3 regions of the Nonomuraea marmarensis genome follow, and region 3 is predicted to be linked to each of the others. Evidence: riboswitches for the same ligand, from Rfam matches in the RefSeq annotation. Region 3 holds a riboswitch; each other region holds the start of a gene.
The links. A riboswitch is a leader RNA that binds a small molecule or an ion and turns the genes downstream of it on or off. The one in region 3 is predicted to bind cobalamin.
Positions count from the first base shown of each region.

Region 1 (4,904 bases), on a different contig from region 3:
GGAGGCCTCGTCCCACTCGGGGCGGATCCCGAGCAGGGCCAGCACCTCGGCCACGTCGTCGCCCGCCGTGCGCATGGCGCTGGTGCCCCAGACGGACAGGCCCACCGAACGCGGCCACTCGCCCGTGTCGGCGCGGTAGCGCTCCAGCAGCGAATCGGCCATCGCCTGGCCGGTCTCCCAGGCCAGCCTGCTGGGGACCGCGCGGGGGTCGACGGAGTAGAAGTTACGGCCGGTCGGCAGCACGTTGACCAGGCCGCGCAGCGGTGAGCCGCTGGGCCCGGCGGGGACGTAGCCGCCGTCCAGGGCGTGCAGGACGTGGTCGAGCTCGTCGGTGGTACGGGCCAGCCGCGGGACCATCTCGGCGGCGGCGAAGGCGAGGACCCGCGTCACGAGCTCCACCCTGGCGTCTGACGCCTCGATCGGCTCAGTGCCGTTCACGAGCAGGGCACGGGCGACCTGTGGCGCGGCGTCCACCGGCCAGCCTCGTTCCTCCATGGCCTCCACCAGGGCGCGGGCGGTCGCCTCGGCGCGATCCACGCTGGCCAGGCCCGCCGTGCCGTCTTCGGCCAGGCCGAGAGCCTCGCGCAGGCCGGGCAGGGTCTCACGGCCCGACCACAACTGCCGGGCCCGCAACATCGCCAGCACCAGGTCCACCCTGACCTGGCCGACCGGCGCCTGGCCGAGCACGTGCAGGCCGTCGCGGATCTGCGCGTCCTTGACCTCGCACAACCAGCCGTCCACGTGCAGGATGAAGTCGTCGAACTCGGTGTCATGCGGCCGGTCCGCCAGCCCGAGGTCGTGATCGAGCCGGGCGGCCTGGATCAGCGTCCAGATCTGCGCCCTGATCGCGGGCAGCTTGGCCGGGTCCATGGCGGCGATCGTGGCGTGCTCGTCCAGGAGCTGCTCCAGCCGGGCGATGTCCCCGTACGTCTCCGCCCGCGCCATCGGCGGCACCATGTGGTCCACCAGCACGGCGTGCGCCCGCCGCTTGGCCTGCGTGCCCTCGCCAGGGTCGTTCACCAGGAAGGGGTAGACCAGCGGCAGGTCGCCGATGGCGGCGTCGGTGCCGCACGCGGCGGACATGCCCGCCGACTTGCCCGGCAGCCACTCCAGGTTGCCGTGCTTGCCCACGTGCACCATCGCGTGCGCGCCGAACTCGGCCGACAACCAGCGGTAGGCGGCCAGGTAGTGGTGGCTGGGCGGCAGGTCGGGGTCGTGGTAGATGGCGATCGGGTTCTCGCCGAAGCCGCGTGGCGGCTGCACCATCACCACCAGGTTCCCGGCCCGTAACGCGGCCAGCACGATGTCGCCCTCGTGCACGAACAGCTCGCCCGGCGGCGGTCCCCAGTGCCGCTCCATGCCGGCGCGCAGGTCCCCGGGCAGCGTGCGGTACCACTGCTCGTAGGACGCGGCGGAGATGCGTACCGGATTGCCCGCGAGATGTTCCTCGGTCAGCCAGTCCTGGTCTTGGCCGCCGGCCGCGATCAGTGCGTGGATGAGCGCGTCGCCGTCCTGCTCGGCCACGCCGGGAAAGCCGTCGCCCAGGTCGTAGCCGGCCTCGGCGAGCCGGGCCAGCAGCCGTACGGTGCTGGCGGGGGTGTCCAGGCCGACCGCGTTGCCCACCCGCGAGTGCTTGGTCGGGTACGCCGACAACATCACGACCAGGCGGCGTTCCTGAGGCGGAGTGTGCCGCAGCAGGCCGTGGCGTACCGCGATGCCCGCCACCCGGGCGGCTCGCTCGGCGTCGGCGACGTAGACGGTCAGCCCGTCCGGGTCGATCTCCTTGAACGAGAACGGCACCGTGATGATCCGGCCGTCGAACTCGGGGATCGCCACCTGGGAGGCGGCGTCCAGCGGTGAGAGGCCGTCGTCGTTCTCCTCCCACGCCTGTTTGGAGGTGGTCAGGCAGAGGCCCTGCAGGATCGGCACGTCCAGCGCGGCCAGCGCGCCCACGTCCCACGCCTCGTCGTCACCGCCCGCGCCCGCGGTGGCGGGACGGGAGCCGCCCGCCGCCAGCACCGTGACCACCAGCGCGTCCGTTTCGCGTAGCGTGTCGAGCAGCTCGGGCTCGGCCGTCCGCAGCGAGGAGCAGAAGACGGGCAGCGCCTGCCCGCCCGCGTCCTCGATCGCGGCGCAGAGCGTCTCGACGAAGGCGGTATTGCCCGCCATGTGGTGCGCCCGGTAGTACAGCACCCCGATCACCGGCCCGTCCTGCCGCCGCGCGACGCGCTGCGACCGTCCCCACGAGGGCGCGGGCGCAGGCGGGGCGAACCCGTGCCCGGTCAGCAGGACGGTGTCGGACAGGAACGCGTGCAGCTCGTCCAGGTTGGCCGGTCCCCCGTGCGCCAGATACGCGTGCGCCTCCGCGCAGACGCCGCCGCTCACCGTGGACAACTCCATCAGCTCGGCGTCCGGCGCCTGCTCCCCACCCAGCACCACCACGGGCCGGGGCCCGGCCAGCAGCGCGTCGAGCCCCTCCTCCCAGGCGCGCCGGCCGCCGAGCAGGCGTACCACCACCAGGTCGGTGCCCTCCAGCAGGGCGGGCAGGTCCTCGACGCCCAGCCTGGCGGGGTTGCCCAGCCGGTAGGCGGCGCCGCCGGCGCGAGCGCTCAGCAGGTCGGTGTCGGAGGTCGAAAGCAGCAGGACGGTACGGCTGTCGCCAGGCACGACGCAATCCTCCCTCGGGGTCCTCGCCCCGGTCGCGGGTGTCACGACGGCAGGAGTCTCCTGGCTCCCGGATCACCACTCACCCCGGCCTTCCCACCCGTCGCCGGGCAGTGGCCTGCGGTGGGGTTCGCTCCCCGGTCACAGTGGCGGGACCGCGCCGGTTTCGCACCGGCTTCCTCCCTTTGCCATCGCCTACCCAGGAGCCTACGGCAGGAGCGACCTCCGTAAGAACTGGCGTTACCATCCTCTTCGTGTCCATACCTGATGTTTCCGGAGCCGACTTTTCCGGACGTGAGCGCCCCGACGCCTGTCCGGGAGCGCTACAGGTACACGAAGCCGCCGACGGCCCGCTGGCCCGGGTCCGCCTGCCCGGCGGCGCGATCTCGCCCGCCCAGCTGCGCGAGCTGGCCGCCTGCGCCGCGGAGCTGGGCTCGGGGGAGATCGAGCTGACCTCCAGGGCCAACGTCCAGGTGCGCGGGTTACGATCGCCGGCCGCCTTCGCCGAGCGGATCGCCGCCGCGGGCCTGCTGCCGTCGGCCGCCCACGAACGGGTGCGCAACATCGTCGCCTCACCGCTCGGCGGCCGCGGCCCGGCGGGGCTGCTCGACCCGCAGCCGCTGGTACGGGCGCTGGACCGGGAGTTGTGCACGCGCCCACGGCTGGCCGAGCTGCCGGGCCGCTTCCTGTTCGCGCTGGACGACGGCACGGGGGAGGTGGCCGGGCTCGGCGCGGACGTCACGTTCGCGGCCGGTCGCGGGCTGCTGCTGGCGGGCGCCGATGCCGGGGTGCCCGCCGGTCCGGAGACCGTGGTCAGCCTCATGATCGCCGCTGCCGAAGCGTTTCTCGACGAGCGAGAGGACGCCGATGGCGGCGCCGCGTGGCGGATCAGGGAGCTGGCCGACGGACCGGCCCGGATCGCCGCCCGCCTGCGCAGCGTCGCGACCGCACCGGCCCTCCCGGCCCCGACGACGCAACGAGCCGGGGTCGTCGCCCAACCGGATGGGCATGCGCGGGGAGCGCGGGGTGGGCGGGCGAGGCAGGCGGCGGGGTTCAGCGCGCAGCGGGACGGCCGCATGGCGCTGGAGGTCGTGGTGGCGCTCGGCCGGCTGTCCGCCGCCCAGGCGCAGGCGCTCGCCGACAGCGCCGGGATCCTCCGACTGACGCCGTGGCGGACCGTCGTGCTGCTGGACCTCTCCCCCGCGGATGCGGACCGCGCGGCGCGGGCGCTCGACGCGGCCGGGCTGGTGAGCGATCCGGCCTCGCCGTGGGTGGGCGTGACCGCCTGCACCGGCCGTCCGGGCTGCGCCAAGGCGCTGGCCGACGTCCAGGCCGACGCGCGGCGCTGGGTGGCGACCCTGGACGGCCCGCCGAAGACGCCCGTGCACTGGGCGGGTTGCGAACGGCGCTGCGGATTGCCGCGCGGCCAGGTCGTACAGCTGATCGCCACCGAAGAGGGATACCAGGAAAGGCAGCAGTGACCGACTACATCCGCGACGGCGCCGAGATCTACCGGCGCTCGTTCGCGACCATCCGCGCCGAGACCGACCTCACCGGGATACCTCCCGAGGTTGCCCAGGTTGTGGTGCGGATGATCCACGCCTGCGGCATGACCGACCTCGTGGCCGACCTGGACTGGTCCCCTTCAGTGGTGGCCGGGGCCCGGGAGGCGCTGCGCCGGGGCGCGCCCGTGCTGTGCGACGCCATGATGGTCGCCTCCGGCGTGACCAGGCGCAGGCTGCCCGCCGGCAACGAGGTGGTGTGCACGCTGGGCGAGCCCGGCGTGCCCGAGCTGGCCGGACGGCTCGGCACCACCCGCAGCGCCGCCGCGCTCGAACTGTGGCGCGACCGGCTGGACGGCTCCGTGGTGGCCATCGGCAACGCGCCGACCGCCTTGTTCCGGCTGCTCGAACTGGTCGCGGAAGGCGCGGGCAGGCCCGCGGCGGTGCTCGGCATCCCCGTGGGGTTCATCGGCGCGGCCGAGTCCAAGCGGGCGCTGGCGGACAGCGATCTGGAGTACCTGGTGGTGCACGGCCGTCGCGGCGGCAGTGCGATGACGGCGGCGGCGGTCAACGCCATCGCGAGCGAGACGGAGTGATGGCGATGACAGGACGGCTGTACGGGGTGGGACTCGGTCCCGGTGACCCGGAGCTGGTCACGGTCAAGACGGCCCGGCTGATCGGCGAGGCCGACGTGATCGCCTACCACGCCGCCAGGCACGGCCGCAGCATCGCTCGTTC
Region 1 is NZ_JBICRM010000007.1:130,030-134,933, forward strand. It holds gene cobN (cobaltochelatase subunit CobN) at 1-2,667, opposite strand, end outside; cobalamin riboswitch at 2,699-2,906, opposite strand; gene cobG (precorrin-3B synthase) at 2,919-4,145, shown strand; gene ACFLIM_RS13640 (precorrin-8X methylmutase) at 4,142-4,762, shown strand; gene cobJ (precorrin-3B C(17)-methyltransferase) at 4,768-4,904, shown strand, end outside.
Region 1: linked by a shared signal. The riboswitch ahead of cobN (cobaltochelatase subunit CobN) and the one ahead of ACFLIM_RS25895 (ribonucleoside-diphosphate reductase subunit alpha) in region 3 are both predicted to bind cobalamin.

Region 2 (4,904 bases), on a different contig from region 3:
GGTTGACCGTCGGGACCGTCCGACGGCTCGTGCCGTCCTGCGGCGGCGCCGTCCTCGGAGGCCGGTGCCGCTTGGGGTCCCGGCCCGTCATCCGCCGATGGTGCCGGAGGTCCCGCGCTGTCGTTCGCCGATGGTGCCGGAGGTTCCGTGGCGTCGTCCGCCGGGCCCGGCTCCCCGTCGCGCCGGCCGCCACCTGGCGGGTCGTCGGGATCGTCGTCGTCCGACGTGCGTTCCAGCAACTCCTCCAGCAGCGACTCGTCCAGTCCCGGCGCGTCGAATGGATCGCGCCGCCGCCGGTGCGGCAGCGACAGGCGAGCCGCCGCCCGTACGTCCTCCGTGGTCACCGCGTCGCGGCCGTGCCAGGCGGCATGGGCGATGGCGGCGTTCGCCGTGACCAGGTCGGCGCGCAGGCCGTCCACCTCGAACGCGGCGCACACCGTCGCGATCTGCCGCAGCCGAGCGTCCGGCAGCCGGACGGCGGGCATCCGGGCCCTCGCCCGTGCGATCCTGACCACCAGCGCCGACTCCTCGGCCGTCCACCGGGCCGCGAACGACTCGGCGTCGGCGTCGAAGGCGAGCCGCCGCCGTACCACCTCGGCTCGTTCCGCCGGATCACGGGACGCCTTCACCTCGACCGTCAGCCCGAACCGGTCCAGCAGTTGCGGCCGCAGCTCGCCCTCCTCCGGATTCATGGTTCCCACCAGCAGGAACCGGGCGGGATGCCGTACCGACACCGACTCGCGCTCCACATAGCACGTGCCCAGCGCCGCCGCGTCGAGCAGCAGGTCCACGAGGTGGTCGTGCAGGAGGTTCACTTCGTCCACGTACAGGACGCCGCGATGCGCGGCCGCCAGCAGGCCGGGCTCGAACGCCTTCACCCCTTCCGTCAGCGCCCGCTCGACGTCGAGGGCACCGACCAGGCGGTCCTCCGACGCGCCGACCGGCAGCTCGACCAGCGCGGCCGGGCGGGTCACCGCTGCGGAGCCGGGCTCGTGCGGGCCGTCCGGGCACTCGGGATCGGGCGCGACCGGGTCGCAGGCGAACCGGCACCCGGGTACGACGTCCACGGAGGGCAACTGGGCGGCCAGCGCCCGGACGATGGTGGACTTGGCGGTGCCCTTCTCACCGCGTACCAGAACCCCGCCCACGCGCGGTGAGACGGCGTTGAGCACCAGCGCCAGCTTCAGGTCATCGAGACCGACGACGGCGCTGAACGGGTAGGTGACGATCAAAACAGAACCTTCCGGTTGACATGGGCGACCCGCCAGCCGCCCCGGGTGACGGTCAGCTCGGTGGTGGACAAGGGCGCGAGGTCGAAACGGGCGGCTGCCACCGGGCCCAGCCCCAGCACGTGGCCGAGCGCGGCCCGGATCGCTCCGGCATCGCACACGACGACCCCGGGAGGTTGCGAGCGCGTCTCGTCGAGCCGTCCGGCTTGCGAGCGGACCTCCTCCAGCCATCCGGCGACCCGCGCCGCCAGCGCGGCCAGGCTCTCGCCGCCGTGCGGCGCCGCGTGCGGGTCCGAGAGCCAGCTCGCCAGCGCGTCCGGCTCCTCCCGGGCCACCTGCTCGTACGCCAGTCCGCGCCACCGGCCGCAGTCCGCCTCCGCGAGGGCCGGTGTCGTGACCGGCTCCAGCCCCATGGCGACGGCGGTCTGCAGGGCCGCCCGGCTGGGCGCGACCCACGCTTTCGACCCGGCCACGGCCGCGACCTTGGCCAGGCTCGAAGCGTCGGCCGGCTCGTCCGCGGGGAACCGGGCCGCCCGCATCCCCGGCGTGCTGGCGTGCCGGACGAACAGCACCCCGCTCAGCCCGATGCCGCAGCCACGGGAACGGCCCCGGAGCGGCGCGCCGCCCGGTCGCTGACCCAGCCGAACAGCACGCCGAAAGCCGCCCAGAAGACGAGCTGCGTCCCCAACGACGCCAGCCTGAACTCCCACAACAACGTGGCGGGGAACCCCTCGGGCACCTCGTCGACCGCCGGCAGCAGCAGCCACGCCGCCACCACCGGCACCAGGAAGGCGCCGGCCGCCGCGCTCCACCGTGCCCACGGGCCCGCGGAGACCCGGCGCGCGGTCGCCACCGCGATCGCGGTGGCGGCCAGGCCGACGAGGAGCATCACCACGTAGAGCAGCGTGCGGCCGTTGATGGTCTCCGGGTCTCCCACCGCCGGCGGGTTGGCCGGATATTTCACGAACGGCACGAGAATGACCGCTACGAACGCCGTCCCGGCGGCGGCGAGCGCCAACCCCCCGTCCGACCGGGGACCGACGCGCCCGCGCAAGCCGGCGAACACGAGGGCGAAGACCCCTCCCACGGCGAGCCCGTAGAGCCCGGTGGCGAGGAAGAGGCCGGCCTTCTGCACCGGCCTGCTGACCACGGCCTCCTCGCCGTGGTCATGTCCGGCCTCCGCAGCGGGAGCCGCCTGCTGCCCGGCCTTCTCGGCCGGAGGCGCCTGCTGCGCGGCCTCCTCCAGGGCGATCGCGCCGTCCACGCGCGGCTCGCCGAAGGCGAAGGCGAAGCCGCCCGCGACCAATCCGGCCAGCAGGCCCACGAGCAGGCCCCTGACCAGCAGGGTGCGTACCATCCGGCGCGCCTAATGGCACGGCACGCCGAGCAGATGCCGCCCGTCGTGCATCAACTCGTGCAGGAAGGTGCCCGCCTGGGAGACGGCGCCGTTGTCCATCAGCACCAGGTAGGCGACGAGCAGCAACAGGGGTACGGCCAGCAGCCAGAGCCGCAGGCGTGGGAAGGGAATGGTGGAAGGAGTGGTCAGGCCACTCATACAAGCCTCCTCAGGGATGACGCGTCCCGCCGGCGAGGTCACGGTCGCCAAGCGACCTGGCTCCCGGGATCTACGTCCCGGATACAGTGGCGCGTCCGCACCGGCTTCTCACCGGATTTCCCTTGGACAACCGTGAAATCTACCGGAACGTATCCTTTCCTCCCCTTCGCGTCAACAGTCCCAGTTCACTGGGAGGTCGGGCCGTACGCGGAGGGCGGAGGCTCATCCTCGTCCGCCAGCGCCAGGACCTCGGGCCGCAGGATGGCCGACGCCCCCAGGACCTCGACGCCCAGCAACCGGCCGTCCGCGTCGAAGTCCAGCACGATCTCCCCTGGCATCCCTTCCCGCTCCACCAGGAACTGCGACTCCGCCTCGTCCTGGCCGATCTCGTCCACCAGGTAGATGTAGGCGACGTCGTTCTCGGCGTCGTGTTCGATCCGCAAGTCAGGTCCTTCGGCGATGGTCATTTCCTCTTCCAGATAGCAGAAATGATGCCGCCTCTCTTGTTCTCCACGACGCGGACACTCTCGGTCTCGTAGACGGTGGTGCCCGGCTGGTTGCCGGCCCTCTTCTTCCCGCTCTGCTTCGTCTGCTCGATCATGTCGTCGCTGATGCCCCGCTGGGCCTGGCGGTCGGCGGCATGCGCCGTGGTGCCGTCCGTGCTGTCGGCCCGCCCGCCGCTGTTCCGCCGGCCGCCGCCGCGGCGGCCGTTGCCGCCCCTTCTCGCGTTGTTGTTGCTGCGGCCCATCGAGGCCATGTAGTCGCGAGCGTGGCGGGGACCGGTCGTCGCCCTCGGGCCCACCGTGCGCGGCCAGGTGATCCTGGGTCCGCCGGCTCCGGCGAGCGCCGGGCGGCGCATGTTCTCCAGGACCCGGCGGAAGGGCTGGGTCACGCCGCGGGCGAGCGCCGGGGCGATCACCTTGCCGGCGCCCTCGGCGCCCTCACGCTGGATCTTGCCGATCAGGGCGCGGGAGCGGAGCATCTCCGCCGTCGCCATGGCGCCGCCGAACGGCCCACCGGCCAGGAACGCCCTGGCCACGCGTACGGTCGTGATGACGGCGGCGGTGCCGACCGCGACCTTGACCCCGGTCGTGAGCCAGGCGGTGTTGTCGAGCACGACCGGGGCCGATCTGGCCGCCGCGATCGCCTGGCTCTGGTGGCCGCCGTTGCCGCCGGTCTCGTTCCAGTAGCCGGCCAGCTCGGTGCTGCCTTCGCCACGGTAGGACTCCTGCGCCCCGCGCATCGTCGCGTCGGCCCGCGCCGCCGACGGCTCGGCCATGGCGAGGACGGTACGCCAGGCGTCGGCGTCCTTGTGGATCTCGTCCTCGTCGACGTTCGGCCACGGCACGCCGAGCGCGATGAGCATCGCGTGGGCTTCTTCCGGGAGCGTCACGCCCATGTCAGACCCACCTGTCCTGGACGCCGCTCACCTGCTGCCCACCGGCATCGTCGGCGGCCTGGATGGTGGCGGAGGTGCCGGTCAGCCCATCCCCGCTGTCGCCCATGACCATGGACTGCCCGGTCATGGCCTGCAGCCCCATCATGCTGGCCTCGGCGTACGGGCCGACGAGCATCGACAGCAGTCCGTCGTCTCCCCATGAGGCGCCGCCGAGGCCGCGTTCCCTGAGCCGTTGCAGCGCCGCCGCGTAGTCCTCACCGTGTGCTCGCATCTGGGAGCCGTACCGCTCCACAGACTCGTGGTCGATCTCAAACCCCGAACTCATGCAGGAGACCCTAACGCGGAACACCCGATGAATACACGATGATCATAAATTTCGTGATCCATCTCCCTATGGACAAGATCAATACGACTTTGTGTCAAACTGGCGACTTGTCACTGCCTAACTGCGGGAGTCGATCATGCCGGCGCCTTCACCCGAGGCCGATGTCGAACAACTGGAGCGGATCTTGCGACAGGGCGGGGAGATGATGACCCGCCTGCGCCAGGCACAGGCCGAGATGCGCAAGGTGACGGGGTCCGCGGAGACCTCTGACGGCCTGGTGCGGGCCGTCGCAGACGGGCAGGGCGGCATCGTACGGCTGCGGCTGGACCCGCGCGCCATGCGGCTCGACCACGCGGTCCTCAGCCGGCAGGTGACGGCGGTGCTGCAGGCGGCCCA
Region 2 is NZ_JBICRM010000007.1:121,426-126,329, reverse strand. It holds gene ACFLIM_RS13615 (putative cobaltochelatase) at 1-1,232, opposite strand, end outside; gene ACFLIM_RS13610 (histidine phosphatase family protein) at 1,229-1,801, opposite strand; gene ACFLIM_RS13605 (CbtA family protein) at 1,807-2,586, opposite strand; gene ACFLIM_RS13600 (CbtB domain-containing protein) at 2,596-2,784, opposite strand; adenosylcobalamin (AdoCbl) riboswitch at 2,786-2,933, opposite strand; gene ACFLIM_RS13595 (DUF2283 domain-containing protein) at 2,970-3,227, opposite strand; gene ACFLIM_RS13590 (hypothetical protein) at 3,248-4,183, opposite strand; gene ACFLIM_RS13585 (hypothetical protein) at 4,185-4,508, opposite strand; gene ACFLIM_RS13580 (YbaB/EbfC family nucleoid-associated protein) at 4,645-4,904, shown strand, end outside.
Region 2: linked by a shared signal. The riboswitch ahead of ACFLIM_RS13600 (CbtB domain-containing protein) and the one ahead of ACFLIM_RS25895 (ribonucleoside-diphosphate reductase subunit alpha) in region 3 are both predicted to bind cobalamin.

Region 3 (4,904 bases):
AAGACTCGTCAAAGGTCACATTGCCCTCAACTGCCACTTGGTAAGCCGAAACCCGACGTTCGAAGAAATTGGCCAGCTCCTGCACATCCTGCAACTCCATGAACGCGAATGGGTTCGCCGAGCCGTACCTGCTGGGCAGGCCCAGCCTGGCCAGCCGCTGGTCGGCGACGTACTCCAGGTACTGGCGCATCTGCGCGACCCCCATGCCCGGCATGCCGTCGCCGCACAGGTCCGCGGCGAAGGCCAGCTCGGCGGCCACGGCCTCCTCCAGCATGCGGGTGACTTGCTTGCCCAGTTCGTCGTCGAACAGCGTGGGCTCCTCGGCCCTGACCGTGTCCACCACGCTGAACGCGAACTCCATGTGCATGGACTCGTCGCGGAACACCCAGTTCGTCCCGGTGGCCAGGCCGCCGAGCAGGCCGCGGGAGCGGAACCAGTACACGTACGCGAAGGCCCCGTAGAAGAACAGGCCCTCGATGCAGGCGGCGAAGCAGATCACGTTCAGCAGGAACTGGCGGCGCTGGCCGGCCGTCTCCAGCCGGCGCAGGCTCCCGATCGAGTCGATCCACCGGAAGCAGAACTCCGCCTTGTCGCGGATCGAGGGGATGTGCTCGATCGCGGCGAACGCCTTGACCCGCTCGTCGGGATCGGGGAGGTACGTGTCCAGCAATGTCAAATAGAACTGCACGTGCACCGCCTCCTCGAACAGTTGCCTGCTCAGGTAGAGGCGCGCCTCGGGGGCGTTGACGTGCTGGTAGAGGTTGAGCACCAGGTTGTTGGCCACGATGGAGTCGCCGGTGGCGAAGAAGGCGACCAGGCGGTTGATCAGGTGCCGTTCCTGGGGCGTCATCCTGGCCAGGTCGGCGAGGTCGTTGTGCAGGTCCACCTCCTCGACCGTCCACGTGTTGCGGATGGCGGCGCGGTAGCGGTCGTAGAAGTCCGGATAGCGCATGGGGCGCAGGGTGAGGTCCATGCCGGGGTCGAGCAACATCAGAACGTTTCCTTACTGGCAGGCTTCGCAGATCTCCGGGTTCTCCAGCGAGCAGGCCACCGCCGCCTCGACCGGAGCCGCGACGGTGGTCTGGGCGATCCTGGTGGCCGGGCGGGAGCGCAGGTAGTAGGTGGTCTTCAGGCCCTGCTTCCACGCGTACGCGTACATCGACGAGAGCTTGCCGATGGTGGGGGCGGCCATGAAGAGGTTCAGGGACTGCGACTGGTCGATGTACGGCTGGCGGGCGGCGGCCAGGTCGATCAGCGCCTTCTGCGGCAACTCCCAGGCTGTGCGGTAGAGCACCTTGAGGTCGTCCGGGATGCCGGGGATCGACTGGATCGAGCCGTCGGCGCGCTTGATGTCGTCCCGCATCCGCTGCGTCCACAGCCCGCGCGCCTGCAGGTCGGCCACCAGATAGCGGTTGACCTGCAGGAACTCGCCCGACAACGTCTCGCGCTTGAACACGTTGGACACCTGCGGCTCGATGCACTCGTAGCAGCCGGCGATGGAGGCGATCGTGGCGGTCGGGGCGATGGCGATCATGAGCGAGTTCCGCAGGCCGGTCGCGGCGATCTTGTCCCGGACGGCGTCCCAGCGCGGCGACGTCGCGACGTAGTGGTCCGGGTGCAGCACTCCCCCGGCCGCCCGCGTGTCGGCGTACGACGGGTGCCGGCCGCGCTCGGCGGCCAGGTCGGCCGAGGTGTCGTAGGCGACCAGGGCGATCTCCTCGGCGATGCGCGTGGACAACTCCAGCGCCCGCGGCGAGTCGAACGGCAGTCGCAGCGTGAAGAACACGTCGGCCAGGCCCATCACGCCCAGCCCGATCGGCCGCCAGCGCTTGTTGGCCGCCTCGGCCTCGGGCGTCGGGTAGAAGCCGAGGTCGATGGTCCGGTCCAGGAAGCGCACGGCGGTACGGACGGTGCCGCGCAGCCGCTCCCAGTCGACGTCGGCGCCCGTGAGGTGCGCCGCCAGGTTGATCGAGCCGAGGTTGCAGACCGCGGTCTCCCCGTCGCTGGTGACCTCGAGGATCTCGGTGCAGAGGTTCGACAGGTGGATGACGTTCTCGGGGCGGGCGGTCTGGTTGGAGGCGCGGTTGGCGGCGTCCTTGAACGTCATCCAGCCGTTCCCGGTCTGCGCCAGCGTGCGCATCATCCGGCCGTACAAGGTCCTGGCGGGAATTTGGCGGCTAAATCGCCCCGAAGCCTCATAAGCCCGGTACGCGGCCGTGAACGCGTCCCCGTACAGGTCCGTGAGGTCGGGCACCTCCTTCGGGTCGAACAGCGACCAGAGCTCGTCCGCCTCCACCCGGCGCATGAACTCGTCCGGCACCCAGTTCGCCAGGTTCAGGTTGTGGGTGCGGCGGGCGTCTTCGCCGGTGTTGTCGCGCAGCTCCAGGAACTCCTCGACGTCGGCGTGCCAGGTCTCCAGGTAGACGCAGGCCGCGCCCTTGCGCCGCCCGCCCTGGTTGACCGCCGCCACCGAGGAGTCGAGCGTACGCAGCCAGGGCACGATGCCGTTGGAGTGGCCGTTCGTGCCCCTGATCAGGGATCCCCGCGAGCGCACCCGGGTCCAGGCGATGCCGATGCCGCCCGCGTACTTGGACAACCGCGCCACCTGCCCGTACCTGTCGTAGATCGACTCCAGCTCGTCGCGCGGCGAGTCGAGCAGGAAGCACGACGAGAGCTGCGGCCGGCGCGCGCCCGCGTTGAACAACGTGGGCGAGCTGGGCAGGTAGGACAGCGTGGACATCAGCGCGTAGAGCTCGGCGGCCTCGGCGACCGACTCCGACAACCCGCAGGCCACGCGCAGGAAGAAGTGTTGCGGCCGCTCCAGCACCGCCCGCGTCTCGGGATGGCGCAACAGGTAACGATCATAAACAGTACGCAAGCCGAAATATTCAAATCTGCCGTCCGCCTCCGCGGCGACCAACGCGTCCAACTCGGCGGCGTGCGCGGCGACGAACTCCGCCAGCCCGTCCTGGATCAGCCCGGCGGCGTGGGTGGCGGCGATGGACTCGGAGAACGAGCGGACTCCGTGCCCCGCGGCCTCGTCGGCGATCTCCTCGGCCAGCAGCCGGGCGGCGACCCGGGAGTTGGCCGGGTCGGTGATCACCCGGGCGGCGGCTTCCTCGATGGCCAGGCGGCGGTCAACCTCAACGATCTGCGTCACGTGCTCTCTCTCCTCGCGAGCGAATCCCCCGTGAGGGCACGCGAAAGCACGGCGGCGCGCACCGGCTCCCCGGCCCTCCCTCGAGGCCCTGGACACTTCTCGCCGGGCACGTGGCCCGGCGCCGCCGGCAGGTCTTCGGGCTCGCGGGCGCGCTTGACGCTCCTACTGGCCGTCGCTTCCCGGATCGCTCCAGTGCTCAATGACGGCGGTCGTTCCCGCTCACCGCTGCGGGGCAGCCCCGGAATCGCACCGGGTTCCCTTTTGCTCCGCCTCCGAAGAGGCGAACCAGCGACGACGAGGATCCTACATCTAGTGGCCGTTTCCGCAACCGATCCCGCATCTTGTGGCTCTCGTCGTGTCGAGCAGCCCGAGATCCCGCAGCACGGCGCGGGTGCGCTCGACCTCGGTGCCGAGCCACGCCTCGAAGTCGTCCCCGCTGAGCGGGATCGAGATCCACCCGTTCGCCCGGCAGGCCGACTGCCAGCCCGGCGAGCCGGTCACCTCCTCGCACATGCGGATGGCCACCTCGCGGCTGTCGTCCGTCATGGCATCCGGCCCGACGGCCGCCACCCAGTCCGCGAAGTCGACCCGTACGCCAGACTCCAGCAGCGTCGGCACGTCGAGGTCCGGCACCCGCGCGGCCGAGGACACCGCGAGCGCCCTGACCCGGCCGTCGCCGATGCTGGCGCGCCAGTCGGAGAACAGTCCCGCGGCGGCCGCGGCCTTGCCGGACAGCAGCGCGGTGACGGCCTCCTGGCTGCTGGGGTAGCCGGTGTAGTCGACCTGCCGGGTGTCCGCGCCGAGCCCCTTGGCGATCAGGCCGAACAGCAGGTGGTCGGGCTCGCCCTGCGGCCCTCCGGCCAGCAGCGTCTGACCGGGGTGGGCGAGCAGGTGGGCGCCGAAGTCGTCGAAGTCCTTGAACAGCGAGTTGCCGGGCACGACGACAACCTCGACGTCGCCGGTGAGCCTGGACAGCGGGGTGGCGGTGTCGGCCAGCGTCTGGCCGTTGTTCAGCTCGGCGGCGGCCAGCGCGGGCAGGCCGGTCACCGTGATCTTCGTGCCCGTGCCCGTCTCGTACCCGGCCGCGCGGGCCGCGCCGGAGAACGCCCGGCAGACCCGCGCCCAGCGCTGCGCGCCCGGGTTGATCGAGAATCGGGTACGCAGTGCGCCCACGTTGACGTGCTCCGTGCCGCAGCCGGCCGCGCACGCAGCCACGCCGAGCCCCCATGCGAAGAACCGCCGACGGCGCATGTGTCTCTCCTCCCGGAGTTTCCTACTACTCCAGGTTATTGACACATTACGGGCAGCCACACATGGGGGTCTATAATCACGAAAAGTCGTGAAAAGTCGTGAAAAGTCGGAATTCATCCGGCTTTCTTGCCGACCCCCGCCATCAGGGAGGACGGCAGCGACCAGTCGCCCACCAGCTTGGGCCGGTCGGGACGCCAGTCCACGGCCTGCACCAGTCCCGGAGGTTCCAGCGGGAAGTCGCCGAAGAACGCGCGGATCTCGGCGGGCGTGCGGTCGGCGCCGCCGGTGGACGAGCCGCGATGCGCGCCCGAGGCCCGCTCCTCCGCCAGCCGCCCCATCGTGGTGGCGTGGGTGATCGCCAGGTAGCTGCCCGGCGCCACCCTCTCGCGAAGGACGGCCACCGCGCGCTGCGGCTGGGCGGAGTCGGGCAGGAAGTGCAGGATCGACACCAGCAACACCCCGACCGGTTCGTCCAGGTCGAGGAAGCCGCCGA
Region 3 is NZ_JBICRM010000016.1:122,012-126,915, forward strand. It holds gene ACFLIM_RS25890 (ribonucleotide-diphosphate reductase subunit beta) at 1-991, opposite strand, end outside; gene ACFLIM_RS25895 (ribonucleoside-diphosphate reductase subunit alpha) at 1,004-3,160, opposite strand; cobalamin riboswitch at 3,270-3,465, opposite strand; gene ACFLIM_RS25900 (tripartite tricarboxylate transporter substrate-binding protein) at 3,470-4,411, opposite strand; gene ACFLIM_RS25905 (SAM-dependent methyltransferase) at 4,525-4,904, opposite strand, start outside.